DNA from 3 places in the Paenibacillus kribbensis genome. Region 3 is predicted to be linked to each of the others. Evidence: riboswitches for the same ligand, from Rfam matches in the RefSeq annotation. Region 3 holds a riboswitch; each other region holds the start of a gene.

Region 1 (3,278 bases), 1.6 Mb from region 3:
CAAGCTTGATCAGGCGCTGACCAGACAGGCGTGACTCTTTCGCGTGTTGCAGAGAGGAGCGTTGGGTATGCAGCATCTTATCAATAAGGGCGATACGCCAACCATCCTCCTGTTGAATGGCGACATACAGGCTTTTGATCGCCATACCGTCAAGCGTTGTGAATTGAGGATACAAGTCATTCCGCATGTAATGTTCCAGGTCTTGCATACAGGTCAAGCGTCCGTTATGGAATCGTTCCTCCAATCCATAAGAACGGGTGAAGCCGCCGACGGGTAGGGAAGGGTCCAACAATAATGCGTAATTTAGCAAGCGGTTGCCTTTGTGCAGGGTGGTTCGCCTCCTTGAATCGAAATATTGTGTTATATTATTTAACATATAAGTTGAGTTTATTTGAATACTTAAAGTATTATGTAATATATATTCACATTTATTTTGCTAAAATGTCAAATTAAATATTTTTATAGCTCTTATATGTTATTTAACATAACATAATAAATAATTATTAAATTTTGGTTTACAAATATAAGCTAAGGGAGTATAATAAATCTGTTGCCTCAAAACATTATGATTTGCGGTCGTGGTGGAATGGCAGACACGCTATCTTGAGGGGGTAGTGGGCGTACGCCCGTGGAGGTTCGAGTCCTCTCGACCGCATTATATGGAAGATACGGTTACAAATAGCAAAAATAAAAAAAGCATCCTGACACGTTTTGTGTGAAGGGATGCTTTTTTGTTTTAATCGAATCTTATTTTTCCTGCAAAAGCTTTTCAATATCTCCTGCCAGCTTATCCGGAGTTGTTTGTGGTGCATAGCGCTTAAATACGTTACCTTCGCGTGTGATTAAAAATTTCGTAAAATTCCACTTGATCGCTTTGGAGCCTAATACGCCTGGAGCTGTTTGGGTAAGGTAGCGAAATAAAGGGTGTGCCTGATCACCGTTGACATCTGTCTTGGCAAACATCGGAAAGGAAACTCCGTAGTTGATCTGGCAAAACTCCGAAATCTCCTCGCTGGAACCCGGCTCTTGCTTGGCAAATTGGTTGCTGGGAAATCCCAAAATTTCGAGCCCATGCTCATGATACTGGTCGTATAGCTCCTGTAGCGCTTTATATTGGGGAGTTAGCCCGCATTTACTGGCTGTGTTCACGATGAGCAGAACTTTCCCTTCATATATGGATAACGGGATTTCTTTTCCTTGCAGGGTTTTGGCACCATATTCATAAACGGTCATGGTATCCCTCCTAATTCGATATTCTACAATTAAATCGTAAGCAATTTTATGAAAGGTTGCAAGCCTACAATAGATGTAATGAGTTTTCTTAATACTGTAAAATCGTATTTTGTTCAAAACGGCAAATTGCGCTGCAAATGGAGCGAATTGCGGCGTTTCTCAGCGTAAAAGCAGGTTCAATCGGCGTTTATCTGGTGTATATAGCACATTTTCTTTCGCTTTTACAAAAAAAGGACAAAACTGCTCTCCTTACGCCAATATTGACATGCCTTTCATTTTCGAAAAGGTATGAAAAACCGAGATTAAAGGAGCTGGGAGAAGCATAGTCGTATTGTAAGCGTTATTATTGATCTTCTATGCTTAAAAGGACGATTTATAACCCCGTTGGTGAGCTTTACAGTGCTCCTTGCACGGGTGTATGATTCAAGACGTAATTTCAAATTAACAAGAATGAAGCAGCAACGAATTGTCTAATCGCTGAATTTTGCAGTTGCAAAAGCGGGGGAACCAATCGGGATGTATACGGCTTTGGAAGCCGTAATCTCATGGGGTGAATTTTCCGGCCAAGTGCCGGAAATAGGGCGACTCTCACGTCCAAATCCGACAGCTAACCTCGTAAGCGTACAGGGAGAGGCAACAAACCGCCGTGTGCAGCCATGGTTTATTTTATCATGGATATGTAAGAAGCCGGAGGAAAGCCTTTTTCCTTTGGCTTCTTTTTGTTGTCTTTTTATACCGGGAGAGGAGCTACTGATGGAAGGTCGGTTAATTATCGTCACTGCACCGAATGAAGCGGGCAGAAGTTTTGTGAAATTGCTTATGTTCAAAAAACTGGCGTTTGCGGTACTCACCAATAGCGCTCAGGAGGAACGACAGCTCAAAAAAATGGGTGTGGAGCACATTGTGCGCATCAATACGATGCAAGCGGGAAAATGGAATTTTCCCAAAAAAGAAATTGGTAGCGTGTATTTGTTCGAAAACAGTATGAATCTGACTTGCCGTTTCCTGCAAATATGCCGGCCACTGACATCGGATTTGATCTATGTCATCACGCACGGCTGTAATCCACAAGGAATTTATCGGGGATTAGGAGCGGATCATGTGATCTACACATTGAACGGAGAGGTGGGTTTTCTGCTGAACGGATAAGCGCTTATAACATAGTTATTGATCTGAGGACTGATACGGGAGGGCTTGAACATGATGGATATATACATGCTGCTCGTGCTGGCTGTGAGTTATGGAGCGATACTGCTATTTGTACGCTGGTGCAATGAGCAGACCTCTAAGGGAGGGCGAAGAGGATGATTGTTGTGCTTGTGCTCACGGCTATGGTGTTGGTGTATTTAATCTATGCGCTCCTGAACCCTGAAAAGTTTTAATCGCTATAAGAGGAAACGGGCAGGAACAGCAGATCCGGTATCACAGGTAGCGGGTTTGGCGCAAACGTGTGCACTCGCTTGCTGGTCTGGGTCAGGTCTGTTGTTCCACATGCGCAGGAGCATTTTAAGGAGGAATAGACGATGGAGCTGCTGCAAATTGGAATTGTGCTTGTCATATTGCTGCTCTTGGTAAAGCCAGTGGGCACCTATATGTATCATGTATTCTCAAATGAACCGAATCGGACGGATCGAATTTTCGGTGGAACGGAAAAGCTGATTTATAGGCTAGCAGGCTTGAAAAAGCTGGAGAATATGCGTTGGACTACGTATGTTATGAGCTTTCTCGCGACCAATGTCGTGCTTGTGGTCATCAGCTATGTGCTGCTGCGTTTGCAAGGAATGCTTCCCGGGAATCCGGCTGGAAACGGCAATATGGAAGCGTCATTGGCTTTTAACACGGTAATCAGCTTTATGACCAATACGAATCTCCAGCATTATAGCGGAGAAAGCGGACTTACGTATCTGACACAGATGGCGTTTGTCACGATGATGATGTTCACTTCGGCGGCTTCCGGTTTTGCTGTTGCTGCGGCTTTTATGAGAGGATTGACGCGGCGCGGTGAAGGAATGGGCAATTTTTTTCAGGATTTCATCAAGTCGATT
Region 2 (3,278 bases), 2.7 Mb from region 3:
CGGCAGCACTCACGATCTTGTTCAGAATATTTTGATCAATCAGAAAATTTTGTCCCAAACTCTTTTTGAACGAAAAACCGTGCCGTTGAATAATTTCCTTCGTACGGCGCGGTGTTGCTATATCTTGAATCCCTGTCATACGGATATCACAATCCTTCACTTTCGATTTGCGCCAGCGCACTGGCGAATTCCTCACGGCTGATCTGAAATACAGCGAGCCGTTTATGCAGCTGCTTTCCGTTGCAATAGCCAATACCCAGTATATTGCCGAGCGCCATACGGCGTGCAGCAGCATTTGGGTGGGTGATCAGTCCGGCGTCAATCAAATCCGCCCACTCAATCAGTGGATCGGCTCCTTCCACCGTCGTATGTACTCGTGCGAGAGCGTGTCTGATGGCCTCTGGTGAAGCATTCTCCACCCCAATATCTCCTTTACGCGTCGCTTCCGCCTCGGGTATAAAGGCCTGCTTGCAGCCGGGTACCTTGGAGGCGATAATTTTGCGGATGCGCTCTCCTGCATGATCGGGATCAGTCAAAATAATGACACCCCGCCGCTCCTGCGCCAATGCAATTTTGCGCAGCGTCATTTTATTAATGGCAGAGCCGCCAGTTTCTATTGTGTCCGCTTCAACAGCACGACGAATAGCCACTGTATCATCCCGACCCTCGACCACGATCACTTCCTTGATCATTTTACGTTTCCCTCCACTGCTACACAGCATGCTATATTTATCTTTCCCTGCTTTTGAAAACAAAATAAGAAGAGGATATCCTCTTCTTAGCATGGCATAACTATGATGTTAATACTATCGCATTGCCCTGAACATACACAAGCCGTTTTAGTTGATTTCAGGCTTTACCGGTCCGATTACATATACGGTTTTACCGTGCTTGCGACCAAATTGGTTAGCCCGGCTCAAACTCTCATAATACACATCGATTTTGTGGCCTTTAATGGCGCCACCGGTATCCTCCGCACGGCGGAAGCCCACCCCTTCAATGTACACCCACCAACCGATTGGAATGATGCTTGGATCGACAGCGATGGTCCGTCCTTCCGTGACACGTGTACCGGAAGCCGTACGTGTACCAATACCCGGCTCCTGTGAGGAATACGCCGTCATGGATACGTTCTGCAATACTTTACTGTATTTAAAATCTACACCAGCTTTACGGACAGCATTGCCCGAACTCACCCGAGTTGCCTTAACGGCATCTTCCGGACTGACAGAAGCAGCCAGAACGACCGGTTTTTTCTTCGTTCCTACCGCAATTATCTTATCCACACGCTTCTGTGCAACTTCCTTGTTGACCAGCTGCTTGGATACCAATTTTCCGTCATGGTATACCTTCTGAACGTGCTGGACGACAACACCTGATTTACCGCTTTGGAGGACCCGATTATCGCCCTTATAGAGACTCGGATCGGACGTTTTGATGACCTGATAAGGCACCTGTTTCTTCTGTTCGACCTGCTGTTTCTTCACGCGGACGATTTTTATGTCCATGTTAGACGAAACAGAAGCATCGAGCGCAGGGTAAACCTTGTCATTTGACGATAATTTATAGCCCGAAGTGCGAATGGCACCCTCTACTGTATTTTCTGTTGTGTACAGCTTTTTCGTCTCATTGCCTGAGGTCACTTTAACTTGATTGGCACGTTTGATGATTACGCGATCCCCATCCTGTATGGCTCCGTTCAGCGGCATAGAAATCGTATCATGCGGCTGCAGTGAGATGGAATGCTCATTGAGCAAATCCTGGAGCTTGGATTCCCGGGTTTCTACCGCAGATGCCTTACCATTGATGACAAAAAAGACCTGTTTCTTGGATTGAGTGTACACCAGAATTGAAATCATAATCGTTAGTGCAATTAGAAAAATAGCGACCAAAGCAGCCTGGCGCACATTTTCCTTCTTCCAACGTAATACGTAAGACATGCTGGATGAGCGTGACTCATGGGTCTCCTCTTTTTGGAAAATGCCCATTTCCTCCGTCCTCCTTACATAGCCCGCCGTCTAGAGTAAGACATAGTTGAGATTTGACGTGACTATAACAGATTTTCTACAAGACAAGCCCGTAATGCGACTGTCCTGCACCATGTACCCGTCTTCGCGGCATGCTGTCCTCCCCTGTTTAACCACAGTATGATGACAGATTTTCTTTTATTCACAAACAAAAAAAGCCAGAGAAAGAGACTAGAGAGCTCTTTCGTGGCTTCCAGCATGTAGTGAATATGCGGAAAAATCATGCACGAGATGGCTTCTCTCTTGTTTACGCTTACGGGGTTAGCTGTCGGGTTCGGACGTAGAGAGTCGCCCTAGCTTGGGTCAACCGCTCATGGCGGTCGCCTTCACATTCACCCCGAAGACCCAGAAAGAAATCGAAATATGGCTTGACGGACTTGCAGTAAGCCATACCGGTTCCCCCGTTCCCTGTAAAAGGGACTCAGCGAGACTGGTTCATGAAATGACTTGTTGGAGTTTACATTAAATCAACAATTCACTGAAAAGATGATATCCTGTTTCTATGCATGTTGTAAAGCGGGTTTCAAGTACATTTTCCAAAATATTCGGTTAAAATATTGTAATATTCTCGAGTTTCCTGCAACAAATTCATGATTAGCTCCGTCTATCTCATTATTTTGGTTGGTTTCTTCTCTTTCTCATCTGATGTCAAATCGTTCCAAGGCATTTTGGGTCGTTATGGACACCAATTCCTCCACTGTGATCCCCTTGATTTGGGCGGCAGCCTCTGCCACCAGTCTCACATGTGCAGCCTCATTTCGTTTTCCACGAAATGGATGAGGTGTCAGATAAGGTGCGTCCGTTTCAATGAGCAGACGATCCATCGGAACCTGTGCAAGCACCTCTTTGGGCTGCTTTGCATTTTTGAACGTAATTGGCCCACCGAAGGAAAGGTGAAAGCCCATATCCAGCACCATTTTAGCTGTCTCCCAGCTTCCGGAGAAGGAGTGCATGACTCCGCCAACCTCGCTCGCTTTTTCCTCGCGTAAAATCTTAATAATATCTTCATGCGCATCCCGGTTATGGACAACAATGGGCATATTCAGCTCCCGAGCCAGACCAATTTGATTCCGAAGTACCCGGTGCTGTACATCCTTCGGTGATGTATCCCAATAGTAATCCAGACCAATCTCCCCGATGGCTACAACTTTTTTGTGACTGCATAACGATGCAATCCACTCCAGGTCGCCCTCCTGCATCGTAATGGCATCTACAGGATGCCATCCGACTGCCGCATACATAAAATCATAC
Region 3 (3,278 bases):
ATCCCATTGCATATGAGCCTAACCCGATTTAGCGGCATAATTTTAATAGGGCAGGTGCATAATAGCTGAGAGCACCACTAGGTACCACGTACCACTGGACGGAAAGGGGGAATACATATGCCGTACAGAGGAGTGTTACCAAGTATGGCACTGTTACTAGCATTTACGAGTTTTCCTGTTCACGCGGATGTGCCTCCCAGCATCGGAGCGCACCATCCCAAGGAAGCGGCAGTTACTTCTTCTGTACATCAAAGTACAGACCGGACAGCTCCTACCTTAGGCATGCTGCGAAAAAAACATGCCGACATTTTTAAAATGTGCGGCCCGCATACCCGCCAAATTGCCTTAACTTTTGATGATGTACCCGATTCCAGGTATACGCCACAGGTTTTGGATGTTTTGCACGCGAACGGCATCAAGGCCACCTTTTTTATCGTAGGTCACCGCGCGGAGAGACATCCGGGTATCATCCGCCGTATTATCCGTGAAGGTCATGCGATAGGGAACCATTCTTATACCCATCCGGATTTCAGGAAGGCTACACCAGAACGCTTTCGCAATCAGATTACGAAAACAGAACGTATTTTACAAGCCAGCGCCGGTTTTCGTCCCAAGCTGATTCGTCCACCATATGGCGAAATCACGGAGCCTCAAATCCAGTGGGCACGTCGCCATGGCTACATGATTGTCAATTGGAATGTAGACTCCCTCGACTGGAAGGGACTAAGTAAAAAACAAATCCAGCGCAATGTGATCCCTGCTACCGGGCCCGGCTCCATTATTTTAATGCACGCAGGCGGAGGCCAAAGCTCCAACCTGCAAGGCACAGTCCAGGCCCTTCCGGGTCTAATTCAGTCCCTGAAGGCCAAGGGCTACAAATTCGTTACAGTTCCCCGGCTGCTCCACACATCGGAACGGAAATAAAGGGGTTGTTTAAGGAGCAAGCACCGAACTAGATTCAACCAAAAAGCTGTCCTGCTAGCAGATGCATTCTGCTAGTCAAGACAGCTTTTTAGGTGTGGGCCTGTTTTAAACCTGATCCCATTTATTAAATTGTACAATCTATGCATTAAGTTTACATAATATATATTATGTTTGTTTACTCTGTGTTCTAGCTAATGTTATTTATCAATAACGTATAATTTCACATTTTGAAAGCCAAAATCGTTCACAAATGATTTGCTGCCAGGAATAAAGATATCAATTCGCTTGCCTGTAATGGCACTGCCCTGATCGCGGGCGACGGCCACAAAAGAATGGTCTGGCAGGCCGGGGTGGGAATACCCTGTAACTAGCACCTTCGTTCCCATCGGAATTACGTTCGGGTCTACCGCAATCGTACCTAGCTTAAGCGGATTGCCGTAGTAGTCTACCGCGCCCCACTTGCCATTTTCATCACCTGCGGCAGAATATGCTGTAGCTTTAACATCAACTACTTTACTGTAATTGAATGTTTTGCCCCATGCTTTAATCGTTGGACCCTCATTTGGTTCTGTCTCCTTAAGAAGCTGTGGCTTCGAATCCGAAGCAGCCTTCACACCTGTGTCACCAGGCACCATAATTTGCAGACCTGCGTATATGTTGCCTGGGGCAATATTCGGGTTTGCCTTCGTCAGTTCGTCTACCGATACTCCATAACGTTGAGCAAGCAAGAAGAAGGTATCGCCCTCTTTGGCGGTATGTAGCGAAGCGGCATTCGCTACTCCGGCTGTTTGTGCCAGCCCTGCAATAGCTGCGGCAAGCACCGCAAATTTCATGGTTTGTCCAATACGTTTCAGATGTTTCAAAAGATATGTACCTCCTCTGTTATGCCTGCGAAGTTAGCTGTCGGATTCGGACTCAGGAGAAGCCCTATGCTTGTGCAATTCACCCCTAGGCAGCTTCCAATCCTATCCGTCTTATGACGAATCGGAATGACTGCCGTTGTTACGTCCCCCGCACTTCCCATAGTTTTGGTCCAAGCATTCGGCGTATATCATGAGCTTTATGCTGGCCCGGCAAGTTTTGGCTTACTGCATAATATCACAATTTTGTAACCTTATCTGCATGAAAATGTTGGGAACCTTGAACATCATACTATATTCATTACAATTTTGTCACTATGAAATCGGTATCTATTACGAAAATATGGGGAAATAGTGACAGAAAAAGAAAAATCCCTCCTGTCAGACATAGGACTGTGGTCAAGACCCTATTGACTGCGGAGGGGTTGCTTTATAACTTAATGAATCAATTCGTTACAATACTTTGGCAAGAAAATCTCGGGTGCGTTCATGGCTTGGCGTACCAAAAACCTGTTCTGGTGTCCCTTGCTCCACGATTTGGCCCTTATCCATAAAGATGATCCGATCCCCTACCTCACGTGCAAAACCCATTTCATGTGTGACAATCACCATCGTCATGCCGCCTTCAGCGAGCTTTTTCATTACATCGAGAACTTCCCCAACCATTTCAGGGTCCAAAGCAGAAGTAGGCTCATCGAACAGCATCACGTGCGGCTGCATCGCCAAAGCGCGTGCAATCGCAATCCGTTGCTTTTGACCGCCGGAAAGCTGGTTCGGATAGGTATTCTTCTTATCCTCAAGCCCAACGGTACGCAGGAGCTCCAACGCAATTTTCTCTGCTTCCTTGTTGGACTGACCTTTAACCTGTATTGGTGCGAGTGTCAGGTTTTGCAGCACTGTTTTATGCGGGAACAGGTTAAAATGCTGAAACACCATGCCCATTTTCTCCCGAGTCGCATTAATGTTATGGCCACGGGCCGTTATCGGCTCGCCCTCAAACAAAATCTCGCCGTCTGTCGGCTGCTCCAGCAGATTCATACAACGCAAAAACGTACTTTTTCCCGAACCACTGGGACCGATGATAACGACAACTTCCCCCTTGGCGATTTCTATATCAATTCCCTTTAAAATTTCGTTTTTGCCGAACGATTTACGCAGTTGCTTAACGGTGATCACTGGCTCTCAACTTCCTTTCCCATAAACCCAGCAGCTTGGACAAGCTGAATGTCATTACAAAATAAATAGCGGCCGCGATTAAGAACGGACTTAATCCTTCGTAGGTAATATTCTTGATGACCTGGGCCTGATACATAATATCCACCATACCTATAGTGGAAATAATGGACGATTCTTTAATAATCGTAATAAATTCATTACCGATTGCAGGCAAAATAGACTTAAAGGCTTGCGGTAAAATAACATGACGCATAGCTTTGCCCCGTCCCATACCGAGCGAGCGGGCAGCTTCCATCTGACCACGGTCTACCGCCTGGA

The links. Region 3 has a riboswitch for cyclic di-AMP ahead of B4V02_RS11610 (3D domain-containing protein). Riboswitches for the same ligand answer to the same signal wherever they lie in the genome.
Region 1: linked by a shared signal. The riboswitch ahead of B4V02_RS18665 (hypothetical protein) and the one ahead of B4V02_RS11610 (3D domain-containing protein) in region 3 are both predicted to bind cyclic di-AMP.
Region 2: linked by a shared signal. The riboswitch ahead of B4V02_RS25080 (resuscitation-promoting factor) and the one ahead of B4V02_RS11610 (3D domain-containing protein) in region 3 are both predicted to bind cyclic di-AMP.

Annotation. Positions count from the first base shown of each region.
Region 1 is NZ_CP020028.1:4,194,215-4,197,492, reverse strand. It holds gene B4V02_RS18680 (urease accessory protein UreF) at 1-310, opposite strand, end outside; tRNA gene B4V02_RS18675 (tRNA-Leu) at 573-655, shown strand; gene B4V02_RS18670 (glutathione peroxidase) at 748-1,233, opposite strand; cyclic di-AMP (ydaO/yuaA leader) riboswitch at 1,699-1,871, shown strand; gene B4V02_RS18665 (hypothetical protein) at 1,987-2,382, shown strand; gene kdpF (K(+)-transporting ATPase subunit F) at 2,538-2,615, shown strand; gene kdpA (potassium-transporting ATPase subunit KdpA) at 2,757-3,278, shown strand, end outside.
Region 2 is NZ_CP020028.1:5,624,493-5,627,770, forward strand. It holds gene rsmA (16S rRNA (adenine(1518)-N(6)/adenine(1519)-N(6))-dimethyltransferase RsmA) at 1-139, opposite strand, end outside; gene rnmV (ribonuclease M5) at 147-692, opposite strand; gene B4V02_RS25080 (resuscitation-promoting factor) at 840-1,988, opposite strand; cyclic di-AMP (ydaO/yuaA leader) riboswitch at 2,263-2,464, opposite strand; gene B4V02_RS25085 (TatD family hydrolase) at 2,666-3,278, opposite strand, start outside.
Region 3 is NZ_CP020028.1:2,566,292-2,569,569, reverse strand. It holds gene B4V02_RS11615 (polysaccharide deacetylase family protein) at 118-924, shown strand; gene B4V02_RS11610 (3D domain-containing protein) at 1,122-1,787, opposite strand; cyclic di-AMP (ydaO/yuaA leader) riboswitch at 1,795-1,968, opposite strand; gene B4V02_RS11605 (amino acid ABC transporter ATP-binding protein) at 2,238-2,960, opposite strand; gene B4V02_RS11600 (ABC transporter substrate-binding protein/permease) at 2,947-3,278, opposite strand, start outside.